4 regions of the Vibrio tarriae genome follow, and region 3 is predicted to be linked to each of the others. Evidence: predicted binding sites of a transcription regulator. Region 3 holds the regulator's gene; each other region holds the start of a gene.

Region 1 (4,391 bases), 500 kb from region 3:
TCTGATCTTGCCCCTAAACGCAGTGAAAAAGTGCTCGTCCCTTTGTGTGGTAAGAGTGAAGATCTGATTTGGCTGGCAAATCAGCATGACAGTGTTCAAGGGGTTGAACTGAGTCAAATCGCGGTACGTTCTTTCTTTGCCGAGCATTTCTATACCCCGACAGTGACCCGACTCAATGCGCAACATGAACTGTATCAGTTTGATGAGCTTACGCTTTTTACCGGCGATTTCTTCACAGCTCCTGTTGAATCGGTGGACTTAGTTTATGATCGTGCAGCGCTAGTGGCATTGCCGGAAGAGATGCGCGCAGAGTACGCGCAGCGCGTGTTGCAACTGCTTAAACCGGGTGGGCGCATTTTGCTGGTCAGTATGGATTATGTGCAAACTGAGTTGTCAGGGCCGCCATTTTCGGTTCCTGAAGCGGAAATTCGCACCTTGTTTATGGGGTGTGAGGTGCGCAGAGTTTACCAAGATACGGGCATAGATCCGCATCTGAATAAGCGTACACAAGCGGGCTTAAGCCGCTTTGCCGAAGAAGTTTGGGTGATTGAGAAAAGCGAGTGACTCTGACTCTTTGAACTCCACTAAGTAGAAATGAAAAAAGCGCGCTGAATGAGCGCGCTTTCTGATAGTGCTGATAAAGATAAAGAGCTGAATTAGTAATGAATCTTTACAGCTTTCGCACACTCAATCGCGCGATCAGTGGCTTCTTGCGTCGTTTTTCCTCGGCTCAGGGCAACACCTAAGCGACGACGACCCGCAATATCTGGCTTGCCAAATAAGCGCACTTGGGTGTGAGGAATGCTTAGGGCGTCATCAAGCGCACTGAACTGGATGTTCTGTGACTGGCCTTGGCCGAGGATCGCCGCAGAAGCTGATGGGCCATATTGCACGATTTGACCAATCGGTAGACCGGTAAACGCGCGCACATGCAAAGCGAATTCAGAGAGCTCTTGAGAAATGAGCGTCACCATTCCGGTATCGTGTGGGCGAGGGGAAACTTCATTGAAGATGACCTTGTCACCTTTCACAAACAGTTCAACCCCAAACAATCCATAACCACCAAGCGCGTTAACCACCTGTTCTGCCACATATTCAGCCGCTTTAATGGCATTTTCTGACATCACTTGTGGTTGCCATGACTCGCGGTAATCGCCATCTTCTTGGCGATGGCCAATTGGAGCGCAGAAATGGACGCCATCCACAGCGCGTACGGTCAGCAGTGTGATTTCGTAATCAAAATCCACGAAGCCTTCCACAATCACTCGGCCAGCGCCACTGCGTCCACCTTGTTGAGCGTATTGCCAAGCCGCTTCAATCTGCTCTGGTGTGCGAATAACACTTTGGCCTTTGCCCGATGAACTCATCACAGGCTTACAGACACAAGGTAAACCAATGGTTTCTACTGCCGCGGCAAAGCTCTCATAGCTGTCTGCGAATTGATACGCGGAAGTGGGCAGCCCTAACTCTTCGGCGGCTAAACGGCGAATGCCTTCACGGTTCATGGTGAGTCGAGTTGCATTGGCGGTAGGTACAACGTTTAAGCCTTGCGCTTCTAACTCCACTAACTTGCTGGTAGCAATCGCTTCAATTTCTGGAACCACGAAATGTGGCTTTTCTAAATCAATCACTTGTTGTAGTGCATCGGCATCGAGCATATCAAACACGTGGCTGCGATGGGCGACCTGCATGGCAGGCGCATCAGCGTAACGATCACAGGCGATGACTTCGAGGCCAAGGCGCTGACACTCAATCGCGACTTCCTTACCAAGTTCACCAGAGCCAAGCAAAAGTACTCGCGTTGCGTTATCCCGAGTCGCTGTCCCAAACATAGACAATCCTTATAGTCATTCAGTCAACATTAGCAAAAAACAGCGGCCATGATACTGGAACAAAGCACAAAAGAAAACGTTTGCTTCCCGCTGTAGCCAGTCAGATTACCCCGTATTCGGGTCAAGTTTATGACAGTTTTATGGCGAACAGGATCAGAGTGAAAGAGCGATAAACAGTAATATGGGCAGGCTTAATAAGCTGAAGAAATTACCAAACAACACCATAGCCGCAACCTGAGTAGGCTCGATGTGATAACGCTCGGCGAACAGATAATTCATCACTGCGGGGGGCAACATGGTAAACAGCACCATCATTTGCAGTTGTAAGGGAGGCAGTGGAATGAAAAAGTAAATCAGCGCAAACGCGCAGGCTCCGGTGAGCAGAGATTGTGCCGTTGAAACAAGGCCAACTTTGAGTCCGGCTAAGCGCAGGTTGATCATTTGTGAGCCGAGTGAAAGCAGCATCACAGGAACGGCGGCTTGCCCAAGTAAAGCAGTGGCGTTGTACAAGGGGGACCAGATAGAGACTCCGCTTAGATTGAGCAGTAAAGCCAGTGAGGATGCTAAAAAGACCGGAGCGCTGAGTACGGTTTTTAACACGCTACCTTTGCTCAGCATGGCTACCCCTAAGCTAATGTGCAGACACATAGAAACCACAAACAGCAATACGGCAGAGGGGAGCGCGGTTTCGCCAAACGTATAAGTAAACAGAGGAATCGCTAAATTACCGCTATTGCGAAACATGTGCAGTGGAGCCCATGTTTTAAATGACCAACGACCCAAACGACATATCAAGAGCATTAAAATACCGGGCAGCAATACCGCGACAAGAGCGGCAAGCAACAGAGGTGTTTGCTGCGTATCCAGTGGCATGTTGACCAGTGAAGAAAACACCAACGCAGGCACAAAGGCCTCCATATTGATGCGATTGATCGGGCGAAAATCGGGTTTGAGCCAGAGACCAATCAAATAGCCAATCAAGACTAAGCTCATCACAGGAAAGAGAATGGCAATGATTTGTTCAAACATAGCTTGCGAGAGATACGTGTAAAAAGCGCAAGTTATCAGGCTTTATTCAGAACGTCATGGTAGGTGATGGAAAAGTGTGCGCGCGACATCTTTAGCAAGATGTGGACTAAGAGAGCTAGTACCAAAAAGTGAAGAGGCCAATGGCCTCTTCATTCGGTTTACAGTGAGAGATAAGAAAGTGGGATATCGGGATTGATCACTTCCAGCGTTGCTTGAGTATCGGCAAGATGGCTGATTTTGCCGGTTGCACTCTCTACCAGAGCGGCGGCTTCAATATCCTCGAATGATTCACCCATCATCATCGCTTGTGCTAAGGCAACTTGTAGCGGTGGCAAACTTGGGTTAAATGCTGCATTTTCGGCATACGCGCCAAGGTAAATCGCACCACTGCGCATTTTCAGTGCCACACCACTGAAGTTTTGGGTATAAGGCGAGTGGCTGATGTTCATCGCGCGCAGGGCTTGCTGGATAAGCTCTTCATCATCGTCACTGGTTTTACCATGATTGACTGGGCTCATCAGGCCAGAATCAATGCCGAGATCGGCAGGGCCAAACGACTCAGGGAGGTACTCTTGCAAAGTTTTGGCAGCACGCTTGGGCAGTTGAATTTTCAGCGAAGACGCGGTGGTCAGTTCATTCATAAACTGGCGGCAATGGCCGCAAGGGCTAAAGTTGATGGTGATGTCTGGCACCCCTTTTTCACCTTTCATCCACGCATGGCTAATGGCGCACTGTTCAGCATGTACGGTTTGCCCAAGCTGCGCACCAGTAAATTCCATATTGGCGCCAAGATAGAGGCGGCCGGAGATGCCACGTACAATCGCACCGACATAAAATTCAGAGATTGGGGCATACGAGTAAGCGGCAGCGATAGGTAACAGCGCGACGCGCAAATCGGCATCTTCCAGACCCGAAAGGGTCAAAAGCTGCTGATACTGCTCGGCAGAGAAAGTGGCATCGAAATCCTTGGCCAACACCAATTCACGTAAATATGGGGCAAAAGAAGCAGGCATTTGTTGTAATGCTTGTTCAATACGGTTTCTCATAGTGATTCCTTTTCATTGCATGGAATCCTATTTTAGGTAATGCGAGATTTTATAAGGTGATAGGCGTCACATTAAGTTATGTAATTTATTTTTATGTTTCATTATTAGAGTGACGTCACACATGATAACGATTGCAAGCGTATGAGATGTGACGCCACTCGAAATGAAATTATTGAAGCCAAAGTGCGAAAGCAAACAGACTTGGCGCTAAGACAGATGTGATAACACCACACACGACAAGGGCTAGTGAGCTGAACGCGGCGTCGCGAGGATCTTTCTCAGCGCACGTGGCTGTGCCGAGGGCATGGGATACCGTACCCATGGTCAGCCCTTTGGCGATGGGATGAGTAATATTGAGCAGTTTGTAAATCGGGTAGGCAAGAATGGCACCAAATAGCCCGACGAGTAGTACCAAAATCGCAGCAATCGCGGGCTCGCCGCCCAACTGGCGCGCCACTTCCATCGCGATCGGCGTTGTCACTGA
Region 2 (4,391 bases), 1.0 Mb from region 3:
TGCTGCGCCAAACACCGATTCATTCATTGGTTAACGCGATTCATAAACAGCTCTTTCAAGCTCAAAAACGCGTGGCGATTGCGCTGTGCGGTAAAGGCAATATTGGCTCCAGCTGGCTCAAACTGTTTGCTGAACAAAAAGAGAAATTGGAGCAACGCCACGGCATGAATTTTGAGTTGGTTGCGGTGGTCGATAGCCAAACCTATTGGTTTAATGAACAAGGCATCGACCCGACGCATGTTCCAACGCATTTCCAAGATGAATCGCTCCCCAATCAAGATCAAATCTGGTTGAAAAAGCTCGGTGCATTAGAAGGTTATGATGAAGCTATCGTCATTGATGTCACCGCCAGCGAAGAGTTAGCCGAGCAGTATCTTGAGATTGCCGAACAAGGCTTGCACCTGATTTCCGCCAACAAAGTGGCAGGCTCGGCTGCGGGCAATTACTACTATCAAGTTAAAGATGCCTTCCACAAGATTGGCCGCCACTGGCTCTATAACGCCACGGTAGGCGCAGGCTTGCCAATTAACCATACAGTGCGCGACCTACGTGAAAGTGGCGATGACATCATGGCGTTATCGGGGATTTTCTCCGGCACACTCTCATGGTTATTCCAACAATACGATGGCAGTTTGCCGTTCAGTGAACTGGTCGATTTAGCGTGGCAACAAGGTTTGACCGAACCCGATCCGCGCTGCGATCTCGATGGTTCAGACGTGATGCGTAAATTGGTGATCTTGGCGCGTGAATCTGGCCTTGAGATTGAGCCGCAGAATGTCAAAGTAGAATCATTGGTACCTGCCGAGCTGCGTTCTGTATCGCTGGATGATTTTCTCGATAACAGCAAACTGCTCAACGAGCAGCTCGCCGAGCGCCTCGCCCGTGCGCAAAAGCAAGGCAAGGTACTGCGCTACGTGGCAAGGCTAGAAAAAAATGGCAAGGCCAGTGTCGGCGTCGAAGCGCTTGAGCAAGATCACCCACTGGCCAACTTACTCCCATGCGACAACATCTTTGCGATTGAGAGCAAATGGTATCGCGATAACCCGCTGGTGATCCGCGGCCCTGGCGCAGGGCGCGAAGTAACCGCCGGTGCGATTCAGTCAGATTTGAATCTGCTCGCGAGCCTACTCTAACCCTCACATTCAGCTCCTAAAACAAAGCTCGCCGAAATGGTGAGCTTTTGCTCCTATCCTCTATGCTTGTAAGCATGCTAAGAATCATTCCCTACCTATTTCACGAATAACCACACATAGCACTTAATTGCTTTTTCAAGCTTGAATCTGCTTCACGATCAACATGAGTAATATTCATAATGGCAAGGTTGACATCAAAGCGCATTCACGACATTCTACAGCCATATAGACGTCTAAACGTCAATTCAGATTCAGGCAGTGACACTCGGTCACAGGGAGTACAAGATGGGATACACACACGCTGGCCATATCGACGCATTAAACCAGAACATTGCGGAACTTTCCGACATCAATGTTTCGTTTGAGTTTTTTCCACCCAGTTCACCACAAATGGAAGAAACGCTTTGGGGCTCAGTACACCGTCTGAAAACACTCCAACCGAAATTTGTTTCGGTGACTTATGGTGCCAACTCTGGTGAACGTGACCGCACTCACTCGATCATCAAAGCGATCAAAGATCAAACCGGTTTGATTGCCGCACCGCACTTGACCTGCATTGATGCCACTCGTGATGAGCTGATTCAAATTGCTGATGACTACTGGCATAACGGCATCCAGAATATTGTGGCGCTACGTGGTGATATCCCTGCTGGCGGTGGTAAGCCAGAGATGTACGCCTCCGATCTAGTGACGCTGCTCAAGTCACGCCACGATTTTGATATTTCCGTGGCCGCCTTCCCTGAAGTGCACCCTGAAGCGAAAAGCGCGCAAGCGGATCTGCTCAATTTAAAACGTAAAGTCGATGCGGGTGCGAATCGTGCCATCACGCAGTTTTTCTTTGATGTAGAGAGTTACCTGCGTTTTCGTGATCGCTGTGTGGCTGCAGGCATTGGTGTAGAAATCGTTCCTGGCATTCTGCCGGTTTCTAACTTTAAACAAGCGTCGCGCTTCGCTGCGCAAAACAACGTCAAAGTTCCGAATTGGATGGTGAAGCAGTTTGAAGGATTAGAAGACGATCCTGTGACTCGCCAGTTGGTAGGTGCAAGCCAAGCCATTGATATGGTGCGCGTGCTGTGCCGCGAAGGGGTAAAAGATTTCCACTTCTACACGCTGAACCGTGCCGAAATGACTTACGCGTTATGCCACACCTTAGGCGTGCGCCCGCAAGCGTAAGCACCGCGTCTCATCACGATCAAAAACGCCGACATCACAGTCGGCGTTTGCGTTAGGAGAATTACTCCACATCTTCCATTTTGCCCAGCAGGCTACGGATGCGCTCTTGCCATGCCGCATGCTCTTGCTGAACTTGCTGTGCACGTTGCTCAAGCACTTCACACGCTTCACGCAGCTCTTGCGCTTCATTTTGCAGCTGTTGTTTTTCTTCTTTGAGCTCTTCAACTTCCATTTGCAGCAGTGCAATGGTGTCGACTGCAGTTTGAATTTTCGCTTCCAGTTTTTCTAATACTTCAAAAGACATGACGTTTTACCCTTGTTGATTCGGTTGAGGTGAAGTGGGCTTCACTGATTGAGTTCATTCTACTCAGCCCTGTGCACAGAAACACGCCCTAAGTTCGATCTTTTTCGCTATTCGGTTAAAAAAACCGCGCAATTTGACCCAAACTTAACTTAATGAGCTGATAAGCCCGATCCGAGCAGGCATTTTCGAGCAAACCTCGACTTTTCTTGCGCGTTTTTGATCAAAGGCAAAGGCGAATCGTCGCAAAAGGCAAACGTTTACTTGGGAGTGTGGTAGAATGCCGCGCAAAATTTCTCTCTTGGGTTTGGAGCAAAGCAAACATGAAACGCGATTTAGCAATGGCTTTTTCCCGCGTCACCGAAGGTGCCGCACTCGCAGGCTATAAATGGTTGGGGCGTGGCGATAAAAATGCCGCCGATGGTGCTGCGGTAGAAGTGATGCGCATCCTGCTCAACCAAACGGAGATCAGCGGTGAAATTGTGATTGGTGAAGGCGAAATTGATGAAGCGCCTATGTTGTACATTGGCGAGCAAGTCGGCCTGGGGGGCGATGCGGTTGATATTGCGGTCGACCCTATCGAAGGTACTCGCATGACCGCCATGGGACAATCTAACGCGTTAGCCGTGCTTGCGGCCGGTGAAAAAGGCAGCTTCCTGAAAGCGCCAGATATGTACATGGAAAAGTTGGTGGTTGGCCCTGGCGCAAAAGGCTGCATCGATCTGCATTTGCCGCTGAAAGATAACCTAAACAATGTCGCAAAGGCACTCGGCAAACCCTTAACCGATTTAGTGGTGATCACGCTTGCTAAACCGCGCCACGACAAAGTCATCGCTGAAATGCAGCAGATGGGCGTGCGGGTGTTTGCGGTGCCGGATGGCGATGTCGCCGCGTCTATTCTGACTTGTATGCCCGATAGCGAAGTGGACATGATGTACTGCATTGGTGGTGCACCAGAAGGTGTGGTCTCAGCTGCGGTGATCCGCGCGCTGGATGGCGACATGCAAGGCCGTTTGCTGCCGCGTCACCAAGTCAAAGGCGATAGCGAAGATAACCGTATTTGGGGCGCGAAAGAACTCGAACGCTGTCAACAGATGGGCGTAGAAGCCGGTAAAGTGCTGAAAATGGAAGATATGGCACGCAGCGATAACGTGATTTTCGCGGCCACCGGCATCACCAAAGGTGACTTGCTTGATGGCATCAGTCGCAAAGGCAATATCGCGACAACAGAAACACTGCTGATCCGCGGCCGCTGCCGCACCATTCGTCGTATCCGCTCGATTCACTATCTGGAGCGTAAAGACCAACAAGTGCGCGACATCATTCTCTAACCCGCGTATCTATCATATAAACAGACCCGCATAAGAAAGACCGCCTTGGCGGTCTTTCTTGTCTCTCAATACAAAGTGATGCGAGCTTAGAACAGCTCTTCAGCGACCTTGTACAGGTCTGTGCGCACTGGACGCTTCATGTTTTCAATCGCATCAATGATGTCGTGGTGAACCAGTTGTTCTTTCTGGATACCAACACAGCGACCACCGTGACCTTCCATCAATAGATGCACAGCGTAGTTGCCCATGCGTGATGCAAGTACACGGTCAAATGCCGTAGGTTTACCACCACGTTGGATGTGGCCTAATACGGTAGCGCGAGTTTCACGGCCAGTCGCCGCTTCAATCTCTTTCGCCAACTTGTTGGCATCCATCATCAGCTCAGTCAGTGCGATAATTGCATGCTTTTTGCCTTTGGTGATACCGTCTTTGATGTTAGAGATCAGCTGTTCC
Region 3 (4,391 bases):
ATGCAGAAAAGGATGAAGACACTTTCGAAGTTTAATCCCCAGCGAACATATAACCTTCGCCGTGAACCGTCACAAAAATTTGCGGGTTTTTTGGATCCATTTCCATCTTGGCGCGCATACGTCGAATCAACACATCAATAGTACGATCGTTTGGCGCATCCACACGGTGGCTGATCATGTTCAAAATACGTTCACGACTCAGCACCTGATTCGGATAAGAAGAAAGCGCGACTAACAACTCGTATTCCGCTTTAGTGAGCTTCACAGGCTCACCGTTACGACTTAAGGCACGGCGCTGAACATCGAACGTCCACTCACCAAAATGCACCAGTTTGTCATCTTGTTTGTCCGTATTTCTCTCTCGCTGTGCGAGGGAAATTCGCCATAATAAGTTTTTTACACGAACCTGGAGCTCACGCAAATCGACGGGTTTAGTGACATAATCGTCCGCGCCCATTTCGAGGCCAACGATTTTGTCGATACTGTCGGTGCGTCCTGTCACTAAAATAATGCCAATCTCCGACTGGCTGCGTAATTCTCGCGTCAATAACAGACCGTCTTCACCGGGCAAATTGATGTCCAGCAAAACCAGATCGATGTCATTGAGTTCTAACGCTTCTCTCATCTGCGCGCCACTTTCTGCTTCTGTTACTTGGTAACCTTCATTTTGAAAGTAACCACTTAACTTACTCCGCGTGACGAGGTCATCTTCAACCACAAGTACGTGATAGCTCATAATGCACCATTTTAAATAACTGGATGTATCGCAGGGTTATTCTATTCATATCTGTTAATAATTCGAGAAAAACCGTGAGAAATCTCACCTTTTTTTGATGCAAAGCAAACTTCATTTAACAGATTAACAACCTATTCTTTTCTTTTCACATGCTGTCACAATAAGAGTGATAGCTGTTCATGTTTATGGTTTAGACTAAGTACACATCGATTGGGAGTGCAGAAATGATACAAGAACTGAAAATCCTCAATGAAAAGCGTGCTGAAATCTATTGGTGGCTGTCGAGCCTGTTTTTTAAGGAACTGAATGAGCAAGATATCGCTCGTTATCACTCAGCAGAAATTCGCACTTTTTTAAGCGGACTCGCCGATGAGCAAAGCCTAAGCGGCGAAGTTAAAAACTTGATAGATACGCTCAACCGACTACAAGATCGTCAAGATGCGCAGTTAGAACTCGCCGCGGATTTCTGCGATCTCTTTTTGAAATCAGACCGTGATTCCGCCCTACCCTATGCCTCCGTCTATACCGATAAAGGTTTACTCAATGGCAAGCCTGCACAGCAAATGCGTGAGTTACTCAACGCACATGGGGTTAAGGTTGAAAAAAATATCAATGAGCCTGAGGATCATCTTGCCATACAGCTCGACTTTTTAGCGCATCTTGCGATCAGCGCTAACCAAATTGAGCACAGAGCACAACTGAGTTCAGCGCTACAAGCTCAGTCCGACTTCATAAGCCAACACTTACTCACTTGGCTGCCTGCCTTTGTTGAACGTTGCACTCAATTTGATGCATTCGGATTGTACTCAGCCGCCGCTCGTTTAGCGTTAGTCTTTATTAAGCAAGATCAACGCTGTATTGATGAGCTGGTTCACGACATCCATTAGTCAATACGGTTGCAGCTTAAAGTAGAATGAGGATAGACGAATTAATTGTGAAATGGCTTATAGTTTGATGAATGAATTTCGTTGCGACGGAGAGATTTGCAGTCTAAAATCCACCCGCAAACGATAAAAACGAATAAAAATGTAAACCGCTGTTTTTTAGCGGTTTTTGTTTTTTATTACTTTAGGTTTATTACTTTAGGCATAGTGATTGAAGCGCTTTACGTACGGCATAGTGTTGGACATGTGCTCGCACAGAGTGTGAAGATTCGCTCAGTCTCGCCTTACTTCTGCTGATTAAATCCACCGATGTTATTCGCTGGCAGCAGTCATCGACAGGAACACTCTATGGCTACGATTAAAGATGTGGCGCGCCTTGCGGGCGTGTCAACCACCACCGTTTCTCACGTTATCAATAAAACTCGTTTTGTGGCAGAAACCACCCAAGAGAAAGTGATGGAAGCCGTTAAGCAACTGAACTACGCGCCAAGTGCCGTAGCACGCAGCTTAAAGTGCAATACCACTCGCACGATTGGTATGTTAGTGACGCAATCTACTAACCTGTTTTTCTCGGAAGTTATCGACGGTGTGGAAAGCTACTGTTACCGTCAAGGCTATACGCTGATCCTATGTAACACAGGCGGCATCTATGAAAAGCAACGCGATTATATCCGCATGCTGGCCGAAAAACGGGTTGATGGCATTTTGGTGATGTGCTCAGACCTAACCCAAGAACTGCAAGATATGTTGGATGCGCACAAAGATATTCCAAAAGTGGTTATGGATTGGGGTCCAGAAACGTCGCACGCCGATAAAATCATCGATAACTCAGAAGAAGGCGGCTACCTCGCGACCAAATATCTCACTGACCGCGGTCACACTGAGATTGCATGTTTGAGTGGTCACTTCGTCAAAGCCGCATGCCAAGAGCGCATTCAAGGTTTCCGCCGCGCAATGGCGGAAGCTAATTTGACCGTCAATGAAGATTGGATCTTGGAAGGTAACTTTGAGTGTGATACTGCCGTTTTAGCGGCGGATAAAATCATTGCGATGGACAAGCGCCCCACGGCGGTATTCTGTTTCAACGATACGATGGCATTAGGTCTGATGAGCCGTTTGCAACAGAAAGGCATACGTATTCCAGAAGATATGTCTGTCATCGGTTACGATAATATCGAGTTAGCAGAATACTTCTCTCCACCACTGACCACAGTGCACCAACCCAAGCGTCGTGTGGGCAAGAACGCGTTTGAAATTTTGTTAGAGCGCATTAAAGATAAAGAACATGATCGCCGTATTTTCGAAATGCACCCAGAGATCGTAGAGCGCGATACGGTGAAAGACTTGACAAAATCCTAACTTTCTTGACAATTCATAACGCCTATATTTGAAACCCTGTCACATAAATATGACAAAACATATGTAGAGCGAGTATCATTAATAGCGCTTATTCTCACAATTGAAATATCAGTATGTGAGGATGAGCCAAGAATGATTAATTTTTATCAGGAAAAATGTCACGCACAGGGCAAACCATTCGAAAGAGTGGGACGCAAAGCCTCCGGCCTAAACCAGAAGACGTGGTAGGTAGCGGGGTTACCGATGGCAAAATGCATACACTATGTTGACTCATCATTGACATGGCCGATGCATGTATTTGCTAATTTTCTCGGACCTGACTTGGTGGCGTATGTAACAATACTCCGAGACTAACAGCATGGATAAACCAGTATTAAAAGATTCAATGCGGCTCTTTGAGCAGCTAGGACGTGTTAAATCTCGTTCAATGTTTGGTGGCTTTGGTATTTTCGTCGACGAAACTATGTTTGCGCTTGTGGTTAACGATACGCTGCACATCCGTGCAGATGACGCCACAATCGAAAAGTATAAACAGCAAGGTTATGAACCTTATGTTTACAAAAAACGTGGCTTCCCCGTTGTAACTAAGTACTACGCTCTACCTGAAGATTGTTGGAGTCACCCAGACTCTATCCTTAATGAAGCGCGTGCAGCACTGGAGGTCGCTAAGGCCGAACGTGAAACTCAAGCACAAGCGAAACCTGATCGTTTGAAAGATCTTCCTAACTTGCGTTTAGCAACAGAAAGAATGCTCAAAAAAGCAGGTATCGAAACCGTCGAGTCTCTTCAGACTCTTGGTTCTGTCGAAGCTTATAAAGCGGTTCAACGAACCCACACGGCAGAAGTGAGTTTAGAGCTGTTATGGGCTCTAGAAGGCGCAATCGAAGGTAAACATTGGTCGGTGATCCCACAAAATCGTCGTGATGAGCTATTAAGGCATCTCTGAGTTTCATTTTGAGTTCATCAACGCCTGTAATCATCCTGTGTTTTTACACACCCTATATTTCATAACGCGTCCAAAGTGGCGCGTTATTTTTTTGAAAGAAAAACGGCCTTTGACCTGTCTTTACTTTTAGGCTCTCTATGTATCTCCAGTAAATTCAGTTACAGACGATATACTTGAGTAATGAGCGATACTCTCATGACTTGGAGTGACAAGTCGGCGGTCACTGTGTGCACCCACATCAAACCAGAGACACTCTATGATTGGGTGAAGAAACGTAGCCCACACTGCTGAAGAGCCAAGTAAAACGGGCAATATCACGCCCCACAAACCATAAAGTAATGACTAGGTACTCGAATGTATAAAAAACTCATCATCGCCATTGTTTTGATTGCCATCGCCGCGCTCTTGGTGACGCAGTTTAGCCAATACCTAACACTAGATGTCGCGAAAGCCAAACAAGCCGAAT
Region 4 (4,391 bases), 530 kb from region 3:
TTTTTCGATTGGAGATTATTCGGCCGCGTAACCGTGTATGCCGAGCGCTTCGCCATCTAAATAAGCTTTGCCGTCTTTCATTGCTAAACGCTCTTCGACAAACCATTTCACGACAAGCGGGTAGATGCGATGCTCTTGATCCTGCACGCGAGCCGTGAGCTCTTCGACCGTATCATCTTCAAAAATCGGTACTTTGGCTTGCAGAATCACAGGGCCCCCATCGAGCTGCTCGGTGACAAAATGCACGCTGGTACCATGCTCTTCATCGCCGGCGTGGATAGCTCGTTGATAAGTGTTCAATCCCGGATACTTTGGTAATAACGAAGGGTGGATGTTGATCATTCGACCCAGATAATGGCGAACAAATTCACTACTGAGAATACGCATGTAACCTGCGAGCACTATTAAGTCAGGAGCAAATTTATCCATCTGCTCCATCATTGCAGCATCAAAGGCATCACGAGTTTCGTAAGCTTTGGGATCAATAAAACAGGCGGCAGCGCCAGCCTGTTTGGCACGTTCTAAACCGTAAGCTGTTGCTTTATTGGAAAACACAGCCGTCACTTTGCCATCTTGAATACTGGTTGCACAAGCATCAATGATCGCCTGTAGGTTGGTTCCGTTTCCCGAAATTAAAACAACAATACTCTTCATGCTTAGTTGATCTCTACCTGTGCTTCGTTGCTATTGGCGGCTGCGATTTCGCCGATGACCCATGCGGTTTCGCCTTCTGCTTGCAGTAGCGCAACGGCCGCATTGGCTTGATCTTTTGGCAGTGCAATGATCAAACCGACACCACAGTTGAAGGTGCGGTACATTTCGTGAGTGGTCACGTTACCTTTTTCCTGTAGCCATTGGAAAATCACTGGCCATTCCCAGCTCTTACCATTGATTACGGCTTTAGTACCTTCTGGCAGTACGCGTGGAATGTTTTCCCAGAAGCCACCGCCAGTGATGTGTGAAATCGCATGAATGTCATGTTCAGCAATCAGCTTTAAGCCAGATTTGATGTAAATCTTGGTTGGTGCGAGTAAGTGCTCACCAATGGTTTTGCCCGCTAACAGCTCATTCTTATCAGCTTTAGAGACTTCTAAAATCTTACGCACTAAGGAGTAACCATTAGAGTGTGGGCCGCTTGAGCCAACCGCAATCAGCGCATCACCCACTTGTACCTTACTGCCGTCGATGATCTCTTCTTTTTCGACGACACCGACACAAAAACCTGCCACGTCGTAGTCTTCACCTTCGTACATGCCTGGCATTTCAGCAGTTTCGCCGCCAATCAGCGCGCAGCCCGCTTGCAAACAGCCATCGGCAATACCAGAAATCACTTCAGCAGCCGTATCCACATCCAGTTTGCCCGTCGCGTAATAATCGAGGAAAAACAGCGGCTCAGCGCCTTGAACAATCAGATCATTGACGCACATCGCCACCAGATCGATACCTATGGTGTCGTGTTTTTTCATATCCAGAGCGAGACGTAGTTTGGTACCTACGCCGTCAGTGCCAGAGACTAAAACAGGGTGCTTGTATTTGGTTGGCAGTTCACACAGTGCGCCAAAACCACCTAGGCCACCCATAACTTCAGGGCGACGGGTGCGCTTCACTGCGCCTTTAATTCGTTCAACGAGTGCATTACCTGCATCAATATCGACACCTGCATCTTTATAGCTGAGAGATGGATTATTACCGCTCACGGGGAAGTTCCTCGGTCTAGTTGGATATGAAAACGGCGCTATTCTACAGGGCTTAAAACAAAAAGGAAAACGTTTGCGTAAGATTTTTCTCCGGTTTTACAGTCGGAAAAGTCGACAAAATAAGTGTATAATCCGCAGGTTTAAATTAATGAAGCCGGAGTTGGACATGAAAATTGTTGAAGTTAAGCACCCTCTTGTAAAACACAAACTTGGCCTGATGCGTGAAGGTGACATCAGCACTAAGCGTTTTCGTGAGCTTGCAACTGAAGTGGCGAGTCTACTGACTTATGAAGCGACTTCTGACTTTGAAACCGAAAAAGTCACGATCGAAGGCTGGAATGGTCCTGTGCAAGTGGATCAAATTAAAGGTAAGAAAGTGACGGTTGTGCCTATCTTGCGTGCAGGTCTTGGCATGATGGATGGTGTACTTGAGCATATCCCAAGTGCGCGTATCAGCGTGGTGGGGATTTACCGTGATGAAGAAACTCTTGAACCGGTTCCTTACTTCAATAAGTTAGCCACTAATATTGAAGAGCGTATTGCCATGGTGGTTGACCCAATGCTGGCAACTGGCGGCTCGATGATTGCGACAATTGACTTGTTGAAAGAGAAAGGCTGTAACCAGATTAAAGTTCTGGTGTTGGTGGCCGCTCCGGAAGGGATTGCCGCTTTAGAAAAAGCGCACCCAGATGTTGAGCTTTACACGGCGGCTATCGATGAGAAGCTGAATGACAAAGGCTACATCGTACCGGGTCTTGGTGATGCCGGTGATAAGATTTTTGGTACTAAGTAATCCTAACAAGGCTTTCTGATAAGAAATCGCAACCGAAATATAGGATTTGTATCAATAATAATGGGAAGCTTGTGGCTTCCCATTTCTGTTCTACGTGCCATTACAAGGTTATTTCGATTTTCTGAGGCTCAGGGTACCGCCGGTACGTGGGCTTGGACGTTGGGCAGGTTTTGACGCTGTCGAAGCGTTTGATGAAGAGCTCGTGGGACGACGCTGCGCTTTTTTCGAATTTGGCGCATGGCGAAACTCTTGTGCATTTTTACCATGGTAGGTTTTGGGGTTACGGCGCGCTTTGGATTCTTTATTGGCTTCACGGCTATCAAAAAGCTTGGCATCGGTCGCACGTTTAATCGTGTCACCACTTTGCGCGACTCGTGAGGCTTCTTCTGTACCGCTGGAGTCTTCACACATAGCCAGAATCTCGCTCACTTCCGCTTCGCTTAAATAACGCCATTTACCGTTTGGAATGCCATCTAGCGTGATGTTCATGATTCGCACACGGCGCAGTTTAAACACCTCATATCCCAAGGCTTCACACATGCGACGAATTTGGCGGTTCAGTCCTTGAGTCAGCACAATACGAAATGAATATTGCGTCTCTTGAGTCACTTTACAGGGCAGAGTTACCGTATCGAGGATGTTTACCCCAGAAGACATTTGACGGATAAATTCAGGCGTAATGGGTTTATCGACTCGAACCACGTACTCTTTTTCGTGGTTATTTCCCGCACGCAGGATCTTATTCACGATATCGCCATCATTGGTCAGAAAAATCAGGCCATCAGACGGCTTATCTAAACGACCTATTGGGAAAATACGTTTGTGGTGACCAATGAAATCAACGATATTTCCCGGCACATCACGTTCCGTCGTACAAGTAATGCCAGTGGGTTTGTTTAAAGCAATATAAATTGGACGCTCTTTGCTACGCAGAGGCTTACCGTCAATACAGACTTCATCTTGCTCAGTGACTTTGCTTCCCACTTCTGGCTGTAGGCCATTGAGGGTCACTCGCCCTTGCTCAATCAGTTTGTCGGCTTCACGGCGTGAGCAATAGCCCGTCTCACTGATGAATTTATTGAGGCGTTTTTCAGTCGGTTGGGACATACAATCTCCTAACGTTTCACAACGGATGGTGCACAAAATCCGCGCATTCTAACAGCTTTACCTACTTAGCCAAGCCGTTTCTGGTGCCGCTCACGGTTTTCGGCTTTTTTCTCGGCACTCTTACGAAGTAAGACATACACCGCACCGGTACCGCCATGTAAGCGTTGAGCTGAATGAGCACACTGCACTTCGCTGATTTGAGTCAGCCAATGGCTGACAAAACTTTTCATCAGTGCTGGTGGGTTGGAGCGCTCGCCACGGCCATGCACAATCAGCAGGGTGCGAATATCCATCGCCATACATTGACGAATAAATTGGATCACTTCACTGCGTGCTTCTTTGAGCGTTTTTCGATGTAAGTCTAAGCGTGCTTGAATGGGGTACTTACCCAATCTGAGTTTGCGGTATACGCCATCTTGAACGCCATCCCGCTTAAATTCGAGCATAGCATCAGGCTTAAGCATGGGGGCATGATCGAGGGATAGCGCCTCGGGGTCATGGTCTGCCAAGCTTACTGCCGCTTCTCGCTTAGCCAGTTGAGCTTCGGTGACTTGGTGGGCTTTTTTGAGTTCAACCGTATCATGAGTGATGGTTTTTACATCGCCCATCATTTGTTGAAACAGTTCTAAATCCTCTTGCGACATAACGGCACATCAAAGTTATTTCACATGGCGCTGATTATATACTTCTCATTTAGCAAGTTGCACGGAGTTGTGCGTGGAAGGGGGAGTGATGTTGAGGATAAATGCACAATAAAAAACCGGAGCAGACACGCAGTCGGCTCCGGTGCATAG

Evidence for each region. Region 3 encodes PurR, which represses purine synthesis genes. Its sites were predicted from a motif close to TNANGNAAACGTTTNCNTNA; they were not measured.
Region 1: purT (phosphoribosylglycinamide formyltransferase 2) is a predicted target of PurR. The motif match lies at 1,901-1,920, and genes of this name have one in related genera.
Region 2: glpX (class II fructose-bisphosphatase) is a predicted target of PurR. The motif match lies at 2,856-2,875, and genes of this name have one in related genera.
Region 4: purM (phosphoribosylformylglycinamidine cyclo-ligase) is a predicted target of PurR. The motif match lies at 1,759-1,778, and genes of this name have one in related genera.

What each region holds. Positions count from the first base shown of each region.
Region 1 is NZ_CP022353.1:1,529,135-1,533,525, reverse strand. Features, by position in the region: gene CEQ48_RS12635 (thiopurine S-methyltransferase) at 1-564, shown strand, start outside; gene purT (phosphoribosylglycinamide formyltransferase 2) at 657-1,832, opposite strand; gene CEQ48_RS12620 (AEC family transporter) at 1,986-2,861, opposite strand; gene cdd (cytidine deaminase) at 3,020-3,907, opposite strand; gene CEQ48_RS12610 (LrgB family protein) at 4,077-4,391, opposite strand, start outside.
Region 2 is NZ_CP022353.1:29,680-34,070, reverse strand. Features, by position in the region: gene CEQ48_RS05620 (bifunctional aspartate kinase/homoserine dehydrogenase II) at 1-1,133, shown strand, start outside; gene metF (methylenetetrahydrofolate reductase) at 1,419-2,306, shown strand; gene zapB (cell division protein ZapB) at 2,368-2,610, opposite strand; gene glpX (class II fructose-bisphosphatase) at 2,931-3,938, shown strand; gene pfkA (6-phosphofructokinase) at 4,025-4,391, opposite strand, start outside.
Region 3 is NZ_CP022353.1:1,030,594-1,034,984, reverse strand. Features, by position in the region: gene torR (two-component system response regulator TorR) at 32-736, opposite strand; gene torD (molecular chaperone TorD) at 961-1,623, shown strand; gene purR (HTH-type transcriptional repressor PurR) at 1,969-2,979, shown strand; cyclic di-GMP riboswitch class I at 3,138-3,224, shown strand; gene CEQ48_RS10440 (TfoX/Sxy family DNA transformation protein) at 3,338-3,925, shown strand; gene CEQ48_RS10430 (TVP38/TMEM64 family protein) at 4,280-4,391, shown strand, end outside.
Region 4 is NZ_CP022353.1:503,121-507,511, forward strand. Features, by position in the region: gene purN (phosphoribosylglycinamide formyltransferase) at 16-654, opposite strand; gene purM (phosphoribosylformylglycinamidine cyclo-ligase) at 657-1,697, opposite strand; gene upp (uracil phosphoribosyltransferase) at 1,864-2,490, shown strand; gene rluF (23S rRNA pseudouridine(2604) synthase RluF) at 2,599-3,597, opposite strand; gene smrA (DNA endonuclease SmrA) at 3,663-4,241, opposite strand.